2 regions of the Micromonospora sp. NPDC047644 genome follow, and region 1 is predicted to be linked to the other one. Evidence: riboswitches for the same ligand, from Rfam matches in the RefSeq annotation. Region 1 holds a riboswitch; the other holds the start of a gene.
What was found. Region 1 has a riboswitch for thiamine pyrophosphate ahead of AB0877_RS25360 (ECF transporter S component). Riboswitches for the same ligand answer to the same signal wherever they lie in the genome.

Region 1 (10,972 bases):
TGACGAAGTCCGCGTCGTGGGTGACGGTGACCACGGCGTGCCCGGCGTCGCGCAGGTCGGCGAAGAGGTCGACCAGCTCCCGCCAGGTTCGCCGGTCCTGACCGAAGGTGGGTTCGTCGCAGATCAGCAGGCGTGGCGCGGTGGCGAGGGCGGTCGCCACGCTCAGCCGCCGCGCCTCACCACCCGAGAGGGTGTACGGGTTGGCGGCGGCGAGTCGGGCCAGCCGTAGCCGTTCCAGCAGCCCGGCCACGGACTCCTTGACGGCGGCCTCGGGTTGACCGGTGCGGCGCGGGCCCAGCGCCAGCTCGTCGAAGACGGTGCTGGTGACGAACTGGTGCTCCGGGTCCTGGAAGACCGACCCGATGCGTCGGGCCAGCGCGGGTGCCCGCCACCGGTGCGGAGGAGTGCGGTGGTCCGCGCCGGCCAACTCGGCGGTCGCGGTGACCTGCCCGCTACCCGGCCGGAGCAGACCGCCGAGCAGCAACGCCAGCGTGGACTTGCCGGCACCGTTCGGTCCGCGTACGGCGAGTGCCTCGCCGGCGCGTACCGCCAGGTCGGTAAGGCCCAGCCGGGGCGGCAGGCCGAGCCGGTCGGCGGTGAGCAACAGCTCTCCGGGCCCGGCGGTGGCCGGTCGGGGCGCGATGGGGTGACCGGGCACCCAGACCCCCTCGGCGGCCAGGGCGGCGCCGTGGGCGGCGAAGACCGCCTCGGGCGGGCCGTCCGCGCGGACGCCGCCACCCGGTTCCAGGACGACCACCCGGTCGACAAGTGGCAGTGCCTCGGCGACCCGGTGCTCGACCAGGATCAGCGTGGTGTCGGCGTCCAGCGCGCCGGCCACCGCGTGCCGGACCAGCTCGGCCCCGGCCGGGTCGAGGTTGGCCGTCGGCTCGTCGAGCAGCAGCAGAGCGGGGCGCAGGGCCAGCGCGCCGGCCAGCGCGAGGCGTTGCTGCTCGCCGCCGGAGAGCGCGGCGGTGTGGCGATCCCTGGAGTACGGGAAGCCGACCCGGTGCAGCGCCTCGTCGACCCGGGGCCAGATCTCGTCGGCCGGTACGCCCCGGTTCTCCAGCCCGAACGCGACGTCGTCGCCGCAGCGCGCCATCACCAGTTGGGTCTCCGGGTCCTGGAAGACGAGGCCGACCCGTTCCCGCCCCTTGCGGGGGTCGAGCCCGTCGATCTCGACGGTGCCCTCCTGCTCGCCCGAGTCCTCCGCCAGCAGCCCCGCCAGAGCGCTGAGCAGGGTGCTCTTGCCGGCCCCGGACGGCCCGAGAAGCAGAACTCGCTCCCCAGCCTCAATCCGCAGGTCAACTCCCCGCACGGCCCAGGCGCGCCGCCCAGCGTGCCGCCACCCGAACCCCCGCAGCAGTACCCCGCCCACCAAACCACCCCCTCCAGCCGCGCGCCCCCGCTCCACCCTGCACGGTCGATCATGAGGTTGACGGTGGTTGTGGAGATCCATCCGCCCGTCAACCTCATGATCGACGCGAGGTGGTGGGGGTCAGATCAGGGCTCGGTTGCGGCCGGCCGGGAAGCGGTCCAGGACGCCGGTGTTGGCCAGGGCCTGGGTGAGCAGCCAGCCGCCCAGGCCGGCGATCACCGTGGCGCTGACGATGGTGAGCAGCGCGTACGGGATGCGGTAGTCGGTCAGCGCGTAGTCGACGTTCCAGACGAAGAAGTCGAACAGCGCCGCGCTGAGGCCGGTAAGGGCGCCCGCGAACACCGCGGTCGGCAGGCGGAACGACCGGTACCGGAAGGCGGCGAACGCCAGCTCGGCCCCGATGCCCTGCACGATGCCCTGCGGAATGACCGTGCCGGCCCACTGGCTGCCCAGCAGCGCGGACAGGACCGCGGCCACGGTCTCGCAGTAGAGCGCGGCACCGGGCTTGCGGATGACCAGCCCCCCGATCACCGCCGGCATCAGCCAGACGCCGTAGAGCAGCGTCTGCGCCGGTGGGAAGAAGGCGAACGCGCCCTCGGTGGCGCTCCAGACCAGGCCCCAGGCCCAGAAGATGACGCCGAAGGCGACCGCGATCACCGAGGCGACCACGATGTCGATGGTGCGCCAACGGTGTGTGTCGGTGGTGGATGTCATGTGGTGCTCCCAGTTCGTGAGTGCGAACCAGGAGAAGACGCACGCCGCGTCCGGTGGCACCGGACTGCGGCGCGGCTGGAGGTCGACCGAACTCCCTGCGCTGGCATTACCCAGATCAGGTTCGAGGGTCTGCGGGCGTGCCCGCACTCTCAGCGCTGTGCGCTCCCCTGTCGGATATGAAGTTGTCTCGCTGACGCTAACACCGACCAGGGGCGCGGGCCCAGCAGGGCATCCGCCTGACCTGCGGGAGCGAGTGGCCGATCGCCGGCTGGGTACGCTTCCGATCATGCGGGTTGACGCGCGAGGCTTCACGTTCGAGGTGACCGTCGGTGGTCCGACGGACGGCGTACCCGTCCTGCTGCTGCACGGTTTCCCGCAGCACAGCGGCGAGTGGGACGACGTGGTGCCGGCGCTGCACGAGGGCGGGCTGCGCACGTACGCGCTGGACCAGCGCGGTTACTCACCCGGCGCGCGGCCCACGGTGGTGGCCGACTACCGGATCCCCGAACTCGTCACCGACGTGGTGGCGGTGCTCGACGCGCTCGGTCTGGACGCCGTGCACCTGGTCGGCCACGACTGGGGCGCGATCGTGGCCTGGGCGGTTGCCGCCCGGCACCCCGAGCGGGTCCACACGCTGACCGCCGTGTCCGTACCGCATCCGGCGGCCATGGCGCACGCCCTGAGCACCGACGCCCAACAGAAGGCCCGCTCGTCGTACATCACCCTGTTCCGCAAGCCCGACAAGGCGGAGAAGGTCCTGCTGGCGTGGCATGCCACCGCGCTGCGCAAGCTGCTCGGCGGGGTGGGCGACACGTCCCGGGTGAACCGGTACGCCGACCCGATGCGTGAGCCGGGTGCGCTGACGGCCGCGCTGAACTGGTACCGGGCGATGTCCCGCGCCGACCTGGCCGGCGTCGGCCCGGTCGCGGTGCCCACCACGTACGTCTGGAGTGACCGGGACGTCGCCATCGGCCGGACCGCCGCCGAGGCGTGCGCGCCCAACGTCACCGGCGACTACCGCTTCGTGCAGCTGCCCGGGGTGAGTCACTGGATCCCGGACGCCGCGCCGGCCCCGCTCGCCGAGGCGATCCTGGCCCGAGCCGGCGGGACGGCCTGAGCACTGGACAGCAGCGGGCTGGCTGGCCCGCGATCGAACGACGGAGGACGTATGACGGTGAGTGCCGAGGACTATCTGGCCGTGGTGACCGAGACGATCGGCCGGGTGGCCGACAGCCAGCGGGAGGCGGTGGGGCGGGCCGCCGACCTGATCGCCGAGGCTGTCCGCGCCGACGGCGTGGTGCACGCGTTCGGCACCGGGCACTCGGAGGCCCTCGCCATGGAGATCGCCGGACGGGCGGGCGGTCTGGTACCGACCAACCGGATCGCGCTACGCGACCTGGTGCTGCTCGGCGGTGAACCGGCCGACCGGCTGGGCCCACTGCTGGAACGGGACCCGGCCGTCGCGCACCGCCTCTACGAGCTGGCCCCGGTGCGCCCCACCGATGTCTTCGTGCTCGCCTCGAACTCCGGGGTCAACGGCGCGATGGTGGAGTTCGCCACGCTGGTGAAGGAGCACGGGCACGGGTTGGTGGCCATCACCTCGGCGCGGCACTCCGGCCAAATGGCCTCCCGGCACCCGTCCGGGCGCAAGCTGAGCGAGATCGCCGACGTGGTGCTCGACAACGGCGCGCCGTACGGCGACGCGACGCTGCCCCTGCCCGGTGGTGGCGCGGTCGGCGCGGTCTCCTCGATCACCGCGGCGCTGCTGGCGCAGCAGGTGACAGTGGAGGTGGTGGCGCGGTTGCTGGCGGCGGGGGAGCGGCCCCCGGTCTACCTGTCGGCGAACATCCCCGACGGCGACGCGCACAACAACGAGCTGGAAGCGCGGTACGCGGGCCGGATCCGGCGTGGGTCCTGACGCCGCCGGCGGCCGACATGCGTCGCCGAGATGAACGCCAGGTGTCGTGAACCTGTTTCGCGCTCGGCCGGGTGGGGCATTGGCGTTGCTGCCGGCGGGCGGGACCGCCGGCAGTAGCGTCTCACCGGAGGTAGCGCGTGTCCAAGGAGACCGAGAAGCAGCGCTGGCAGCGCAACTTCGCCGACCTGCTGCAGGAGTTGCGGGTCGCCCAGACCGGCGTGCAGATTCTCTTCGCCTTCCTGCTCACCCTGCCGTTCAGTAACGGGTTCACCGAGACCACGGAGTTCCAGCGCGACGTCTACATCGTGGCGTTGCTGGCGGCGGCCGCCGCCACTGCGATGATCATCTCGCCGGTGGCGTTCCACCGGGCGTTGTTCCGGCAGGGGCGCAAACCGGAGCTGGTTCGTTTCGCGCACCGGATGGCGACCGGTGGCCTCGCCTTCATGCTGATCGCGATGGTCAGCGCGGTGCTGCTGATCACCGACTTCGTGCTGGACCGGCCGATCGCCTTCCTGCTCAGCGCCCTGACCGGGCTCTGGTTCCTCACCTTCTGGATGCTGCTGCCGTTCGCCCGGCGCAACTGGGGTGAGGACGACATCGACGACGATGACGACGACCCGGACACGACCATCGGCCGCTGAGCGCGTCGATCTTCACGCTGCGCTACCCCTGGGTAACAACCGGGGGTAGCGTGGTGGTAGTCGCGCACGTCGACGCAGCCGCACCGAGCTTTCGAGGGGGCAGCCGTGACCACGACGCAGAACGGCCGACCGGCACCGGACGGCCCCGACTCCGAAACCACGGCCGGCACCGCCGCGCCGCTGCCCGCCGAAGCCGGGCAGGTCACCGAGAAGGAAGCCCGGCAGGTCGCCGAGGCCGCCCGCGAATCCACCTGGGACCGGCCCAGCTTCGGCAAGGAGCTGTTCCTCGGTCGGTTCCGGCTCGACCTGATCGACCCGTGGCCCCGATCCGACCCGGACGACGTGGCTCGCGCGGAGGAGTTCCTTGGTCGGTTCCGCGCCTTCCTGACCTCCGAGGTGGATGGTGAGGCCATCGAGCGGGACGCGTCCATACCCGACTCGGTGTTCCACGGCCTGGCCGACCTCGGCGCGTTCGGCATGAAGATCGACCGGACGTACGGCGGGCTCGGGCTGAGCAACCTGCACTACTGCCGGGCGCTCATGCTGGCCGGCTCGGTCAGCCCGGCCATCGGCGCGCTGCTCTCGGCGCACCAGTCGATCGGGGTGCCGCAGCCACTGAAGATGTTCGGCACCCCCGAGCAGAAACAACGCTTCCTGCCCCGGCTCGCCGCCGGTGAGGTGTCCGCGTTCCTGCTCACCGAGCCGGACGTCGGCTCCGACCCGGCCCGGCTGGCCACCATCGCGGAGCCCACCGAGGACGGCACCGGTTACCGGCTCAACGGGGTGAAGCTCTGGGCCACCAACGGCATCGTGGCCACCCTGCTGGTGGTGATGGCCCGGGTGCCGGCCACGCAGGGACGTCGAGGCGGCATCACCGCGTTCGTGGTGGACGGCGACAGCCCCGGCATCACCGTCGAGCGGCGCAACGAGTTCATCGGCCTGCGCGGCCTGGAGAACAGCCTGACCCGGTTCCACGACGTGATCGTCCCCGCCGAGAACGTCATCGGCGGCGAGGGCAAGGGGCTGAAGATCGCCCTGACCACCCTGAACACCGGCCGGCTCTCACTGCCGGCCATGTGCGTGGGCGCCGGCAAGTGGGCGTTGAACGTGGCCCGAGGGTGGGCCGCCGACCGGGTCCAGTGGGGACGGGCGGTGGGCGAGCACGAGGCGGTCGCGCAGAAACTCTCCTTCATCGCCGCCACCACGTACGGCATGGAGACGATGCTCGACCTCTGCTGCCTCCTCGCCGACGACGACCGCAACGACATCCGGATCGAGGCGGCACTGGTCAAGCTGTACGCCAGCGAGATGGCCTGGAAGATCGCCGACGAGCTGGTCCAGATCCGCGGTGGGCGCGGCTACGAGACGGCCGACTCACTGGCCGCCCGCGGCGAACGCCCGGCCGCCGTCGAGCAGATGCTGCGCGACCTGCGGATCAACCGGATCTTCGAGGGTTCCACCGAGATCATGCACCTGCTGATCGCACGGGAGGCGGTCGACGCCCACCTGTCGGTGGCCGGCGACATCATCGACCCGGACGCGGGGCTGGGCCGCAAGGCCCGAGCCGGTGCGCGAGCGGGCGCCTTCTACGCGAAGTGGCTGCCCACGCTCGCCGTCGGTCGGGGGCAGAGCCCTTCGGCGTACGCCGAGTTCGGCCCGCTCGCCGCGCACCTGCGCCAGGTGGAACGGTCGTCGCGCAAGCTGGCCCGGTCGACGTTCTACGCGATGTCCCGCTGGCAGGGAAAGATGGAGCGTAAGCAGGCGTTCCTCGGCCGGGTGGTGGACATCGGCGCCGAGTTGTTCGCGATGTCCGCGGTCTGCGTCCGGGCCTCCGCCGAGCGCGACAGTCGCCCGGAGAACATCGAGCTGGCCGACCTGTTCTGCCGGCAGGCGCGGGTGCGGGTGGACGCCCTGTTCGCCGGCCTCTGGGACAACACCGACTCGGTCGACACCGCTGCCGCCAAGCGCATCCTCGCCGGCCGCTACGCGAGCCTGGAGGAGGGTGTGCTCACCCCGTCCGAGGAACTGCCCTGGGTGGCCCGCTGGTCGCCCGGCCCGTCCACCTCCGAGGATGTCCGCCGCCGCATCCCGCCGAAGCCCTGAGCCCTGTCGCGCGGCCTCGCCGCCGGGTGGGTCTGCCGCTGTCCGGGCGGTGCCGTGTGGGCTCGCCGCCGTACCGGCGCTGGTGCCGTGGGCTCCCACGTCAGTCAGCGGGCCACCGCCCAGGCCAGCACCCCCGCCAGGATCAGACCGTTGAGCCCGGCCAGGGCCAGGTATGCCGCGGGTGGGATCTTCTTGCCGCGGCGCAGGAAGGAGACCAGGACAGCGGCGTAGCCGAGCAGCAGGACGGCGATGACGACGAGGAAGTAGAACACCCGACGACCTTAGCGGCCCCGGCCGCGTAGACCGAGTTGGCGCAGCTCCAGGGCGGCCAGGGCGTCGACTGTCGCGTCGTCGCCGCGCCGCCACGCCTCGGCGACGTCCGGGCCGATCCGGCTCAGTTTGCCCAGCGGCTGGGTGGCCAGGGCGCGCAGGGCGAGCAGGTCCCGGCCGGCCGGCCCGACGGCCAGCTTCGCGGCCGACCCGGCTCGGCGCATCCAACGCAGCCGCAGCGGCAACCAACCGAGGAGCACGATGCCGAGCGGGAAGATCAGCACCGCGATGGCGAGGGCGAGGGCGAGCTGATCGACCAGGTGCTGCTGGTCGCGGCCGGCGTCGGCCAGCCCACGGGCCGCGTCGGCGGCCTGCCGGAACGGGGCGGTCAGCTCGTCGCCGACCAGTGGCACCCGGCGAACCTTCCCGCCGGCGTCGGCGAGGTTGTCGGCGAGGCCGCTGCCCGCGCCCTCCAGCTTCTGTCCGGGTACGGCGAGCTTCTGCACCAGGTCGTGCAGCCACAGCGCGCCGCGGATCGCCGCGTACACCCAGGCGACGACGAGCAGGTCGGTGAGCAACTGACGGGCGGCGGTCGGAAACCGATCGGCATAGATCTTCACGCTGGTCAGCGTGCCACGAACGTGTCCCGCGGTGTAGCCGTGACGTGAGCCCGGATCGCGATCGGCCGGGCTGGCGGATCAGCGTGGGCAGGTCGGGCAGGTGCCGAAAATCTCCAGGGTGTGGCTGACGTCGGCGTAGCCGTGCTGCGCGGCGACCCGGTCGGCCCAGCTCTCCACGGCCGGTCCGGCCACCTCGACCGTACGCCCGCACACCCGGCAGACCAGGTGGTGGTGGTGCCCCTCGCTGCACCGGCGGTAGAGGTGCTCGCCGCCCGGCGGACGCATAACGTCGATCTCACCGGCGTCGGCGAGCCCCTGGAGGGTGCGGTAGACGGTGGTCAGGCCGACTCGCTCGCCGCGCTGGCGCAGCATCGCGTGCAGGTCCTGGGCGCTGTGGAAGCCCTCCATCTCGCCCAGCAGCGCGCTCACCGCCGAACGCTGCCGGGTGTTGCGCACCGCGGCGCTGCTCTCGCTCATGATCCCTCCCCGGCGTGGCTGACCGCGTCCGCCACGATGTGCGCGACGTGCTCGTCGACCAGGCTGTAGGCGATCTCCCGGCCTCGGCGGGAGCCGCGCACCACGCCCGCTCCGCGCAACACCCGCAGGTGCTGGGAGACCAGTGGTTGTGCCGCGCCGAGCTTCTCCACCAACTCGTGCACGCACCGCTCGCCGTCGGCCAGCTCGCTGACGATGGCCAGCCGAATGGGAGCGGACAGGGCGCGGAGCAGTTCGCTGGCCCCGTCGAACCCGTCGTAGCCCGTCGCGCTGGTCATCCTGCAACGGTAACCAATACCACCGACGTCGCGCCGACCAGGATCAGCTCAGCACGACCTCGTGAGGTTCCGGCGTCGGTGCGGCGGCCGGCGTCCTCCGACGGCGTACGACCCGCCAGACCGCGCCGGCCACGGCCACCACCAGGAACGAGGCGATCGCCACCAGCACCACCGAGGCGCCCGGTGCGGTGTCCGCCGTGGCCGCCATCCAGACACCCGAGCCGGCGGCGAAGAGCCCGAGCGTCATCGCGGCGGCCATCGTGCTGCGGAAGCCCCGGGTGACCTGCTGGGCGGTGGCGACCGGCACCACCATCAACGCGCTGATCAGCAGCACGCCGACGGCCCGCATGGCGATGGTCACGGTGATCGCCGTGGCGACCGCGATCAGCAGGTTCAGCGTGCGGACCGGCAGGCCGGAGACCCGGGCGTACTCCTCGTCGTGGCTGACCGCGAAGAGCGCCGGCCGCAACGCGATCATCGTGACCAGGATCGCCGCGCCGAGCACCGCGATGGTGGTCAGATCGGCCGGCGAGATGGTGGTCAGCGACCCGAACAGGTAGGCGTTGAGGTTCGCGCTGGTCGCGTCGGAGAGGCCGACCAGGAGTACGCCGCCCGCGATGCCGCCGTAGAAGAGCAGAGCCAGAGCCAGATCACCGGAGGTACGCCCGCGGGCCCGGACGGTCTCGATGGCGACCGCGCCGATGGTGGCGGCGATCACCGCGACCAGCACCGGCGAGCGGTTGAGCAGCAACCCCGCGCCGACGCCGGTCAGCGCCACGTGCCCCACCCCGTCGCCGATCAACGCCAGCCGGCGCTGCACCAGGTAGATGCCGAGCGCCGGCGCGGCCAGCCCGATGATCAACGCGCCGATCAGGGCGCGCTGCATGTAGGGGTACTGGAAGAGTTCCATGGGTCAGTTGCTCCACAGCCCGGCGGGCTCGTCGTAGCAGTGCGGGTGCACGTGGTCGTGGTCGGGTTCCGCGTGGTGGCCCGCCGGGTCCGGCACCGCGCCGTCGTGGGCGATGCGACCCTCGTGGACGACGACGGCCCGGCTGATCACCGGTCGCAGCGGGCCCAGCTCGTGGGCGACGAGCAGAACCGTTCCGCCGTCGCCGACGAAGTCGCGCAGCGCGCCGGCGAAGGCCTCCTGGCTGGCCGCGTCCACCCCGGCGGTGGGCTCGTCGAGGACCAGCAGCTCCGGTTTGCCGGCCAGGGCGCGGGCGATCAGGGTGCGCTGCTGCTGGCCGCCGGAGAGCGTGGACACCGGGTCAGCGGCCCGGTCGGCGAGCCCGACCGCGCCCAGCGCGGCGTCGACGGCGGCCCGGTCGGCTCGACCCGGCGGACGAAGCACCCCCCGACGGGCCAGCCGGCCGGAGGCCACCACCTCCCGGACGGTCGCCGGTACGCCGCCGCCGGCGCCCAGGCGTTGCGGGACGTACCCGATGCGTGCCCACTGCCGGAACCGGCGCAACGGCCGGTCGAAGAGGGTGACCGAGCCGGCGCTGATCGGCACCAGCCCGAGCACGGCGCGGATCAGGGTGGACTTGCCCGAGCCGTTGGCGCCGAGGATCGCGACCACCTCGCCGGCGGTCACGGTGAGCGAGATGTCCCGGAGCACGGGGCGGCCGTCGTAGCCGACCACCCCGTGCTCGACGGTGATGACAGGTGAGGTCACGAGCAGCTCAAGGCCGTCTGCAGGGTCCGCAGGTTGGTGCGCATCACCGAAAGGTAGTCCCCGTCGCTGCCGGCGGCGAGCCCTTCGATCGGGTCGAGCACGGCGGTCTTCGCGCCCACCTGACCGGCGATGGTCTCGGCCACCTTGGGGCTGACCAGGGTCTCGAAGAAGATCGTGGTGGCCTGGTGCTCCTTGGCCTCCTCGATCACGTGCGCGAGGCGCTGCGGCGAGGGCTCGACGTCCGGGCTCAGCCCGGTGATACCGACCTGGTCGAGCTGGTAGCGGTCGGCGAGGTAGCCGAACGCGGCGTGGCTGGTCACGATCTCCCGTCGCTGGCAGGTCGCCAGACCGTGCTTGAACTCGCCGTCCAGTGTCGTCAGGTCGGCGCGCAGGGCAGTCGCCCGGGCGGTGTAGTCGGCGGCGTGGTCCGGGTCGGCCTTGCCGAGCCGCTGGGCGAGCTGGTCACCGATGCCGGCCAGCCGGGTCGGGTCGAGCCAGACGTGCGGGTCCTTGCCGCCGCCCTCCTCGGCGTGCCCCTCCTCCTCGCCCTCGTGGTTGTGCCCGCCGGCGGACGCGTCCAACAGCGGCTGCACGCTCGTCACGTCGAACGCCCGGTCGCCGCCGTTCTGGGCCACGGCGTCGTCCACGGCCGGCTGGAATCCCTTGAGGTAGACGATCAGCTCAGCGTCGCTGACCTCACCGACCTGGCTCGGGTTGAGCTCCAGGTCGTGCGGCTCGGCGCCGGGCTTGGCCAGGTTGGTGACCCGGACCGCGTCGCCGCCGATCCGTTCGGCCAGGAACTGGAGGGGGTAGAACGCGGCCACCACGTCGACTCGCTGGGGGTCGGCGCCGGCGGAGTCACCGGTGGAGCAGCCGGCCCCGG
Region 2 (10,972 bases), on a different contig from region 1:
GCCGGAGACGAACTCCTCCGACTTGTCCTTCATGCCGCGCGCCGCGTACTCCTTGAGCTCTTGGGTGATCTTCATGGAGCAGAACTTCGGGCCACACATCGAGCAGAAGTGCGCGGTCTTCGCCGGTTCGGCCGGCAGCGTCGCGTCGTGGTACGAGCGCGCCGTCTCCGGGTCCAACGAGAGGTTGAACTGGTCCTCCCAGCGGAACTCGAACCGCGCCTTCGACAGCGCGTCGTCCCAGGCCTGCGCGCCCGGGTGCCCCTTGGCCAGGTCCGCCGCGTGTGCCGCGATCTTGTACGCGATCACGCCCGCCTTGACGTCGTCGCGGTCCGGCAGGCCGAGGTGCTCCTTCGGCGTGACGTAGCAGAGCATCGCGGTGCCGAACATGCCGATCATCGCGGCGCCGATCGCCGAGGTGATGTGGTCGTACGCGGGCGCGATGTCGGTGGTCAGCGGACCGAGCGTGTAGAAGGGGGCCTCGTGGCACCACTCCTGCTGAAGGTCCACGTTCTCCTTGATCTTGTGCATCGGTACGTGACCGGGGCCCTCGATCATCACCTGGACGTCGTACGCCCAGGCGATCTTCGTCAGCTCACCGAGGGTACGCAGCTCGGCGAACTGCGCCTCGTCGTTGGCGTCGGCGATCGACCCGGGGCGCAGCCCGTCACCGAGGGAGAACGTCACGTCGTAGCGCGCCAGCAGCGCGCACAACTCCTCGAAGTTGGTGTAGAGGAAGTTCTCCTCGTGGTGCGCCAGGCACCACGCCGCCATGATCGAGCCGCCTCGGGACACGATCCCGGTCACCCGGTCCACGGCCAGCGGCACGTACGGCAGGAGCACCCCGGCGTGCACGGTCATGTAGTCCACGCCCTGCTCGGCCTGCTCGATGACGGTCTCCCGGAACACCTCCCAGCTCAACTTCACCGGGTCGCCGCCGACCTTCTCCAACGCCTGGTAGATCGGCACGGTCCCGATCGGCACCGGCGAGTTCCGCACGATCGCCTCCCGGGTCTCGTGGATCCGCTTGCCCGTGGACAGGTCCATCACGGTGTCCGCGCCCCAGCGGGTGGCCCAGGTGAGCTTCTCCACCTCCTCCGCGACCGACGAGCTGACCGCCGAGGTGCCGATGTTGGCGTTCACCTTGACCAGGAACGCCTTACCGATGATCGCCGGCTCGCACTCCGGATGGTTGACGTTGAGCGGGAGCACCGCCCGGCCGGCGGCGATCTCGGCCCGCACGAGTTCCGGTTCGACGTTCTCCCGGATCGCCACGAACTCCATCTCCGGCGTCACCACACCCGCCCGCGCGTACGCCAACTGGGTGGGCCGGTGATTGCCCACCCCGGCCAGCGGGGTACCCGCACCCCGTACGGGTGCCACGTCACCCCGCTCGGCGATCCACGCGCCCCGCAAAGCGGGCAACCCCACCTCAGGGTCCGACCCCGGGCCGGACGTGTCGTAGAGCCGCACCGGCGGCAGGTCACCGGTCAGCCCCACCTCCGCGAACGGCACCCGGACATCCGGCCGTGAACCCTCGACGTACACCTTGCCTCGTGCGTGCATGACAGCCTCCATGGTGATCAGGCGGACCAGCCGAAGTGGTTCAGCGGCCCGCGCCCCGCGCCCAGCTCCCAGCCCCGCGCGCCGGTCAGCGCACGGAGCACGTACTCCTTGGCGGCCCCCACGGCGTCCGGCACCGGGTCGCCGAGACCGAGCCGCACCGCGATCGCCGCCGAGAACGAGCACCCGGTGCCGTGGGTGTGCCGGGTGGTCACCCGGGGTGCCCGCAACACGGTGGTGACGCCGCCGCCGTGCAGCACGTCGACCGCCTCGCCCCCGTCCAGGTCACCGCCGGTGACGACCACGTACTCCGGGCCACCGGCCACCAGGGCCTCGGCGGCCACGACCATCGCGGCCACGTCGTCCACCGGGCGTCCGGTGATCGCCGCGGCCTCCGCGCAGTTCGGGGTCGCCACCCTGGCGTACGGCAGCAGCCGCTCCACCGCGCCCACCACGCCGAGCCGGTGACCGCTCGTGGCGACCAGCACCGGGTCGACGACGAGTTGGGGCAGCCGGCCGTCCCGGGCGGCCTCGGCCACCACGTCCGCGATGGCCGGGGTGCCGAGCATTCCCGTCTTCACGGCGCAGACGGTGAAATCGGTGAGCACGCTGTCCAACTGCTCGGTGACGGTGCGCGGCGGCAGCGGCAGCACCGCGTCGACACCCCGGGTGTTCTGTGCGGTGACCGCCGTGAGGACGCTGGTGCCGTACGCGCCCAGCGCGGCGAAGACCTTGAGGTCGGCCTGGATGCCCGCGCCACCGCCGGAGTCGGAGCCGGCGATTGTCAGTAGTGTTCGCGGGGTCATTTTCTTTCCCTGGTTGGGGGCTGGGGCGGGCCGTTTCTGGTTGCGGTTTGGGGCTGCGGCCGACAGTGCCCACTCCGGGCGGTCAGGCTTGATCCCTGCGTGGGCACGGTCGGCCGCAGCCCCCGCCATGCGGACCTGGGTGACCCCGCGGCGGGTTGTGAGAGCTTGGGGGTGACCGCCTCTTGGAAAGCGCTGGTGAGGGTGGCGGCTGTTTCGGTGGTGTTCTCTGCTCGCATGAGGGCCCCTAGTACTGCTACTCCGGTGGCTCCTGATCGGACGCAGGCGGATACTTGGTCTGGTGTTCCGATTCCGCCTAAGGCCAGGACGGGGACCGGGCTGACCTCGACAAGCTTGCGGAGGCCGTCCGGTCCCAGGGGTGGGCCGTAGCCCGGTTTTGTCCTTGTGGGGTTGACCGGGGAGACGGTGGCGTAGTGCTCGGTGGTCAGGCGGTTCAGCTCGGCTCGGTTGTGGCAGGAACGGCCGACCAGGTTGTGGGTTGGCGGGGGGTACGGGCCGGCGGCGGGCAGGTGCACGGCGTCGCCGCCGAGCGGGTCGGGCCCGGCCACGATGAGGGTCCCGCCGACGTCGGCGAGGATCGCGCGCAGCTCGACGGCGAGGGCGGCGCGTTCGGCGCGGGGCAGGTCCTTCTCCCGCAGCACCACCCAGCGCACTCCCCCGGCCACGGCTTTCGCGACGACCCGGTCCAGCCCTTCCCGCGCGACGAGTCGATCGGTCAACACGACAACCCCGGACGGCGGGGTCACAGCTCGGGTCTTCCCTCGTCGGGAGTGGAGGCGAGCGCGTGGAAGCGACGCTCGATCCGGCCGGCCTGGGCCGCCAGCCGGCCCGCGTCGACGGCGTACCGCATCGCGGTGGCCATCGCCACCGGGTCGGCCGCCCGGGTGACGGCGCTCGCCAGCAGCACCCCGTCACAGCCCAGCTCCATGGCCAGCGCCGCGTCGGACGCGGTGCCGATGCCGGCATCGAGGATCACCGGCACGTCCACACCCTGGCGGATGAGTCGAATGTGGTGCGGGTTGCCGACGCCGAGCCCCGAGCCGATCGGGGAGCCGGCCGGCATCACCGCGGCGCAGCCCACGTCGGCGAGGCGACGGGCGAGCACCGGGTCGTCGCTGGTGTACGGCAGCACTGTGAAACCGTCGGCGACCAACTCCTCGGCGGCGCGGAGCAGCTCCACCCCGTCGGGCAGGAGCGTCCGCTCGTCGCCGATCACCTCCAGCTTGACCCAGTCGGTGCCGAACGCGTCCCGGGCCAACCGGGCCACCTTCACCGCCTCGGTCGCGGTGTGGCAGCCGGCGGTGTTCGGCAACAGGCGTACGCCGCACCGGTCCAGCAGCTCCAGCAGCCCACCCGCGGAGCCCGGTGCCGTGCCCACCCGGCGCAGCGCCACTGTGACCAGCTCGGTGCCGGACGCCCGGACCGCCTGCTCCAGCACGTGCAGGTTCGCGGCACCGCCGGTGCCGAGGATCAGCCGTGAGGTGAAGGTCTCCCCACCCAGCTCGAACGGCATGCCGCTCACCCGCCCTGCGCCGCGGTCAGCACCTCGACCCGGTCACCGTCGCGCAGTGTCCGGGCCGGCCAGCCGGCCCGGGGCACCACCTCGCCGTTGACCGCGACCGCCACCCCGCGTGGGTGCGCCACGATGTCGCGGACCAGGTCCGCCACCGACGCGCCGGCGGCGACGCTGCGCCCGGCCCCGTTCACCGTCAACTCCACAGGTCCCCCTCCACACTCGGGTCAGGTCCGACCGACGCGGCCACCGTGGCACCGCCGAAGCGGTCGGCCCGGAAGGGCGCGAGCATCGGGTCGGGTACGCCGCCGAGCACCAGGTCGGCGATCAGGTCGGCGGTGATCGGGGTGAGCACGATGCCGTGCCGGTGGTGCCCGGTGGCGGCCAGGACGCCCGGTCGATCGGGCAGCGGCCCGAGGATCGGCGCGTTGTCCGGGGTGCCCGGGCGCAGCCCGGCGACCGCCTCGACCAGGTCGTACTCGGCCAGCTCGGGCAGCAGGTCGACCCCGGCGCGCAGCAGCCGTTGCACGACACCGGCGGTGACAGTGGTGTCCGAGCGCTCCTCGACCGTCGCGCCGAGCACGACCTCACCGTCGGCGCGGGGCACCAGGTAGACGTGCTCGCCGTCGGCGTACCCCCGGATCACGTGCCGGAAGCCCGGCGCGACGCCGTCGGGCGCGCGGAGCCGGAGGATCTGACCTTTCACCGGCCGTACCGGCAGGCCGGTGAGCGCGGCGGCCCCACAGCCGGCGGCGACCACGGTGACCGGCGCGTCCACATCGGACAGCGATCGGACCGGCTGCGGCACGAGCACCGCGCCGGCCCGCTGCGCGGCCGTGCGCAGCGCCGGCACCAGCAGCCGGGGGTCGACCTGATGGTCGGTGGGCGCGAGCGCGCCGCCGCGTACCCGTGGCGCGAGCGCCGGTTCGCTGTCGCGCAGCTGGCTGGGGCGCAGCGGCGTCACAGGCAGGCCCAACCCCTGCTGGTACGCCCACAGCCGGCGCGCCTCGGCCAGGTCGTCGCCGGTGAGCCCGACCATCAGGGTGCCCTCGGTGCGGTAGCCGATCCCGACCCCGGTCGTCTCGGTCAACTCGGCGGCGAACGCCGGCCAGCGGGCGGCGGATGCCAACAGCAACCCGGTCAGTTGCCGCTCACCGAAGTACGCCTCGGCGACCGGGGAGAGCATGCCGGCGGCCACCGCCGACGCCCCCGAGCCGGGTGCCGGATCGTGCACCACCACCCGCAGCCCGCGCGCGGCGCAACGCCAGGCGATGGCCAGCCCGATCGGCCCCGCACCCACCACTGCCACGTCCGGCCGGACCCGGTCGCTCGACGGCGGTGACGGGGACCGGCCGGTCAGCACGTCAGGGCCTCGATCAGCTCGGCGGTCGCCCGTGCCGGATCGGCGGCGGCGGAGACGGCGCCGACCACCGCCACCCCGTACGCCCCGGCGGCCCGCAGCGCCGGCACCCGGGCCGCGGTCACTCCGCCGATCGCGATCACCGGGACGTCGACGGCATCGACGACGGCGCGTACTCCGGCGGGCCCGATGGGGTCCGGCAGGCCGGTCTTGGTGCTGGTGGCGTGACACGGACCGACGCCCAGGTAACTGGCGCCCGCCGCGACGGCCTCGGCCGCCGGGCCCGGCGCGCGAGCGGTCGCGCCCAGCACACCGGTCGGGCCGAGCACCCGGCGGGCGGCGGCGACCGGCAGGTCGTCGGCACCGACGTGCCCACCTGCCGCACCAACCGCCAGCGCCACGTGCAACCGGTCGTTGACCAGGCAGGTCGCCCGGTACGGCGCGCAGAGCGCCACCACCCGCGCGGTCAGGTCGTACGCCTCGCGGTCAGTGGCGGAATCCTCGACCCGGACCTGCACCACCAGGTCGTCGTGGGCCACGGTGAGGGCGGCGCGGACCACGGCGAGTGGGTCGCGACCGGGTCGGGTGTCGGTGATGAGATGCAATCGCCCCAGGGACGGCACGGCAACGCTCCTCCCTGCGCCGGCATTATCCGGATCAGGTTCGACGGTCGGGGGCTGTCAGCCCCCCTCTCAGCCCGGTACACCGGGCTCCCGTGGGTTACTTGCGTGTCACCGTACGACAGATCCGTCGGCCTGCCAAGGCGCGGGGTCGGCGGGGTCGGCCGGGCCGGCGGCGTCAAAACGACCGAGATCCAATGGGGCACTTCATACAGTCCTGTTCGGAATGTCGCCCCCCGTTGCAGAACCGTTACCCGTCCGCATCTTGCCCGACATCGAGCCAGCCGAATTAATTTGTTCAGCGATTCGACAAAATGTCGGTGGGGGCACCCTGGCACGGTGCGACCACCGGCTCCATCAGGGACGGCCTTCGGCGAGCCGACTCCCGCGAGCTCTGTCACTACGACACAGGAGGCGGCGTGTCCCGTTCTCGTCGTGCCCGCGTACCCATCACCGCAACCCTGATCTCCCTGGCCATGGCCTCGACCACCCTGTTCGGCGCGCCCGCGCAGGCGGCCGCCCAGGTTCCCCCACGGGATGCGCAAGCCGCAGCCCCGGTCAGCCAGGTGGTGCCGAAGGCGCCAAAGGCCGCGGCCGATCCCTTCTCCGTCCTGATCTTCTCCAAGACCGCCGGCTTCCGGCACGACTCGATCCCCACCGGCATCGCGGCCATCCAGCAGCTCGGCGCTGCCAACGGATTCACCGTGGACAACTCGGAGGACGGCGCAGCATTCAACGACGCCAACCTGGCGAAGTACAAGGCGGTGATCTGGCTCTCCACCACCGGTGACGTGCTCAACGCCGACCAGCAGGCGGCATTCGAGCGCTACGTGAAGGCCGGCGGCGGCTACGTCGGCATCCACGCCGCGTCGGACACCGAGTACAGCTGGGCCTGGTACGGCGACCTGGTCGGCGCGTACTTCGCCAACCACCCGCAGAACCAGACGGCCACCGTCAAGGTGGAGGACCACGCCCACCCGTCCACGGCCGGGTTGCCGGACCGGTGGTCCCGGTTCGACGAGTGGTACAACTACCAGAGCAACCCTCGGCCGGACGTGCACGTGCTGGCCAGCCTGGACGAGAAGAGCTACACCCCGGGCGCCGGCGCCATGGGTGCGGACCACCCGGTCGCCTGGTGTCAGGACTACGACGGTGGCCGCTCCTGGTACACCGGCCTCGGGCACACCCGGGAGTCGTACGCCGAGCCCGAGTTCCTGTCCCACCTGCTCGGCGGCATCCGCACCGCGGCCGGCGTCGAGAACGCCGACTGCGGCGCCTCGAAGACCTCGAACTTCGAGAAGGTCACGCTGGACAGCAACACCAGCAACCCGATGGAGCTGGACATCGCCCCCGACGGGCGGGTCTTCTACATCGAGCGTGACGGTCGCGTGCAGATCGTGAAGCCGGACACCGGCAACACCGTCACCGCCGTCGACCTGGACGTCTTCACCGGCAACGAGGACGGTCTCATCGGCATCCGGCTCGACCCGGACTTCGCCACGAACAACTGGGTGTACCTGTACTACGCCCCGAACGACGGGGTCACCCGCAACCTGCTGTCCCGCTTCACGGTCACCGGCGACACCATCAGCCTGGCCAGCGAGAAGCAGGTGCTCCGGGTCGACACCCAACGCAACACCTGTTGCCACGCCGGCGGCAGCATGACCTTCGACGGCGACGGCAACCTCTACCTGGCCACCGGTGACAACACCAACCCGTTCGAGTCGAACTCGTACTCGCCGCTCGACGAGCGGGCGGGCCGCCAGGACTACGACGCGCAGCGCACCTCCGCGAACACCAACGACCTGCGCGGCAAGGTGATCCGGATCCACCCGGAGGACGACGGCACGTACACGGTCCCGTCGGGCAACCTCTTCCCGGCGGGCACCGAGAAGACCCGTCCCGAGATCTACGCGATGGGCTTCCGCAACCCGTTCCGGATCGGCACCGACCCGAAGACCAACACGCTGTACGTCGGCGACTACGGGCCGGACGCCAACACCGACAACCCGAACCGTGGCCCCCGCGGTCTGGTCGAGTGGAACATCGTCACCCCGGGCAACTACGGCTGGCCGTACTGCACGGGCACGAACGAGGCCTACAACGACTACACGTTCCCGTCCGGTCCGAGTGGCCCGAAGTTCGACTGCGCCGCACCGGTGAACAACTCGCCGAACAACACCGGCCTGACCAACCTCCCGCCGGTGGTCCCGGCGACCGTCGACTACGGGTACGCCGGTGACGCGCGCTACCCGGAGATCGGCGGCGGCGGCGCCCCGATGGGTGGCCCGGTCTACCGCTACGACGCCGACCTGAACTCGAACCGCAAGTGGCCGGCGTACTACGACGGCAAGGCTCTGCTCGGTGAGTGGAACCAGAACAAGATGTACACCATGCAGGTGACCCCCGACGGCAAGTCGTTGGTGGACATCAACCAGTTGCTCACCGGCATGAGCATGATCCGGCCGATGGACTTCGAGTTCGGCCCGGACGGCGCGCTGTACCTGATCGAGTGGGGCAGCGGCTTCGGCGGCAACAACGACAACTCCGGCGTCTACCGGATCGACTACACCGCCGGTGACCGTGCGCCGATCGCGGCGGCGTCCGCCAACCCGACCTCGGGTCCGGCGCCGTTGGCTGTCACCTTCTCCAGCGCCGGCTCCCGGGACCCGGACGGTGGCACGCTCACCTACGCGTGGACGTTCGGCGACGGGCAGACCTCGACCGAGGCCAACCCGACCCACACGTACACCACGGCGGGCAACTACACCGCCCAGCTCACCGTCACCAACCCCAAGGGCCGGACCGCGGTGGCGAACGTGCCGGTGACGGTCGGCAACACCGCGCCGACGGTCACCATCGAGTTCCCGCCGGACGGCGGGTTCTTCAACTGGGGTGACCAGGTCCGGTACACCATCAAGGTGACCGACCCCGAGGACGGGGAGATCGACTGCGACCGGGTCGGGCTGCAGGTGCTGCTCGGTCACGACGAGCACGCCCACCCGCTGGAGCAGCACACCGGCTGCACCGGCACCGTCCAGACGTCGCTCGCCTCCGGGCACGGCGCCGAGGCGAACGTGTTCGCGGTCTTCGAGGCCACCTACACCGACGAGGGTGGTGCCGGTGGCTCCGGTGCCCTCACCGGCCGGCAGATCGAGGTCCTGCAGCCGAAGCAGAAGCAGGCCGAGTACTTCACCGCCACCGGGCGTGCCCCGGTGAGCACCGGCGGTGGAGACCCCGGCGTGCAGCGCGAGAACGCCACCGACACCGCCGGTGGCGGCCAGAGCATCGCCTTCATCGAGGACGGTGACTGGTGGTCGGTCGCCCCGGCGAACCTGACCAACATCACCGAGATCCGGTTCCGGGCCGCTTCCGCCGCCGCTGGCGGTCGGATCGAGGTGCGCGCCGGTGCCGTCGACGGACCGGTGGTCGCCACGGCCGTCGTACCGTCGACCGGGGCGTGGCAGACGTACACGGACGTGAGCGCGCCGGTCACCGGTGCCGCGAGCGGCTCGCTGTACTTCGTGGCACGCGATCCGAACGGTGGAAGTGGTTCGCTGTTCAACGTCAACTGGATGGACTTCGTCGGCCGCGGTGTCACCGAGAACGGGCCGCCGGTGGTCAGCGCCACGGCCACCCCGGGCACCGGCACCGCACCGGTCACCGTCGCCTTCGACGGCACGGCCACCGACGCCGAGGGCGACACCCCGCTGACGTACGCCTGGGACTTCGGTGACGGAGGCACGGCGACCACCCTGGACGCCAGCCACACCTACACCACCGCGGGCACCTTCACGGCCACCCTCACGGTGACCGACAGCAAGGGCGCCAAGTCGTACGCCACGGTGCCGGTGCGGGTCGACGCTCCGGACACGTCCTGCTTCGGGGCGCGTTCGGACGACTTCAACGGCAACAGCCTCGACAAGGAGCGCTGGAGCGTCGTCCGGGAGAACCAGCTCTACTCGCTCAGTGGCGGCGCGCTCCAGCTGCCCACCGCGGTGGGTGACCTCTACGGCGCTCGCAACGACGCCACGAACCTGGTGCTCCAGCCTGCGCCGACCGGCGCCTGGGAGATGACCACCAAGGTCACCCTCCCGGTGACGGCCAACTACCAGCAGGCAGGTCTGCTGGTGTACGGCGACGACGACAACTACGCCAAGGTGGACCTGCTGTACAACAGCAGCCGTCGGGTGGAGTTCATCCGAGAGACGGCCGGCACGCCTCGCAACGAGGGCGCCGACGCCACCAACGCACCGGCGGGTGACACCGTGTACCTGCGGGTCACCAGCGACGGGACGAACCTGACCGCGGCCTTCTCGGCCGACGGGCAGACCTTCACCCCGGTCGGCCGTTCGGCCGCGCTCGCCGGCATCACCAACCCGCGCATCGGGGTCTTCGCTCTCAACGGCGGCACCGAGGCGCCGGTCGTCAACGCGGCCTTCGACTCGTTCCAGGTGACGCCGGACGCCCCGGCCGGGCCGGTCGACCCGTCGGACGAGTTCACCGGCAGCACGCTGGACAAGTGCCGCTGGGACGCGATCCTGCGGGAGGACCCGAACGGTTACCGGGTGACCGGTGGCGCGCTGCGCATCGACGTGCCCAACGGTGACATCTACGGCACCGACAACACCGGGCCGAAGAACTTCATCCTCCAGACCGCGCCCTCGGGCGCTTGGACCCTGGAGACGAAGGTCGACGGCAGTCTGCTGAACGAGCAGTACCAGCAGGCCGGTCTGCTCGTGCAGGCCGACGACGACAACTACCTGAAGTTCGACTTCATCGCGGACAACCAGGCCGGCTCGGCGGTGACGCGGCGGATCGAGTTCCGCAGCGAGATCGCCGGGGTGGTCCAGAACCCGCAGCCCGAGGCGGGCAACCTGACCTCGGCGGTGTGGCACCTGCGGCTGGCCCGCACGGGCGACACGTTCACCGCGTCGTACTCGGCCGACGGCACGACCTGGACCGCGTTGACGGCGCTGACCAACAGCGCGGTCGGGGCGACCCCGAAGGTCGGACTGTTCACCCTCGGCGCCAACCAGACGGCGTCGAAGACCGCCTCGTTCGACTACTTCCGGCTCAGCACGAAGGTGGCCGA

Region 2: it holds a riboswitch for thiamine pyrophosphate, as region 1 does, so the genes downstream of both, thiE (thiamine phosphate synthase) here and AB0877_RS25360 (ECF transporter S component) in region 1, are expected to answer to the same signal.

What each region holds. Positions count from the first base shown of each region.
Region 1 covers NZ_JBEYSY010000016.1:86,835-97,806, forward strand. Annotated here, with positions in the region: gene AB0877_RS25355 (ABC transporter ATP-binding protein) at 1-1,375, opposite strand, end outside; gene AB0877_RS25360 (ECF transporter S component) at 1,496-2,089, opposite strand; TPP riboswitch at 2,164-2,268, opposite strand; gene AB0877_RS25365 (alpha/beta fold hydrolase) at 2,376-3,206, shown strand; gene AB0877_RS25370 (SIS domain-containing protein) at 3,258-4,007, shown strand; gene AB0877_RS25375 (DUF6328 family protein) at 4,145-4,648, shown strand; gene AB0877_RS25380 (acyl-CoA dehydrogenase family protein) at 4,754-6,751, shown strand; gene AB0877_RS25385 (hypothetical protein) at 6,856-7,023, opposite strand; gene AB0877_RS25390 (hypothetical protein) at 7,033-7,641, opposite strand; gene AB0877_RS25395 (Fur family transcriptional regulator) at 7,720-8,118, opposite strand; gene AB0877_RS25400 (metalloregulator ArsR/SmtB family transcription factor) at 8,115-8,414, opposite strand; gene AB0877_RS25405 (metal ABC transporter permease) at 8,458-9,324, opposite strand; gene AB0877_RS25410 (metal ABC transporter ATP-binding protein) at 9,328-10,089, opposite strand; gene AB0877_RS25415 (metal ABC transporter substrate-binding protein) at 10,086-10,972, opposite strand, start outside.
Region 2 covers NZ_JBEYSY010000017.1:112,092-123,063, forward strand. Annotated here, with positions in the region: gene thiC (phosphomethylpyrimidine synthase ThiC) at 1-1,563, opposite strand, end outside; gene thiD (bifunctional hydroxymethylpyrimidine kinase/phosphomethylpyrimidine kinase) at 1,581-2,366, opposite strand; partial or broken gene AB0877_RS26140 (thiamine phosphate synthase) at 2,588-3,130, opposite strand; gene AB0877_RS26145 (thiazole synthase) at 3,127-3,906, opposite strand; gene thiS (sulfur carrier protein ThiS) at 3,903-4,103, opposite strand; gene thiO (glycine oxidase ThiO) at 4,094-5,257, opposite strand; gene thiE (thiamine phosphate synthase) at 5,254-5,880, opposite strand; TPP riboswitch at 5,875-5,984, opposite strand; gene AB0877_RS26165 (ThuA domain-containing protein) at 6,297-10,972, shown strand, end outside.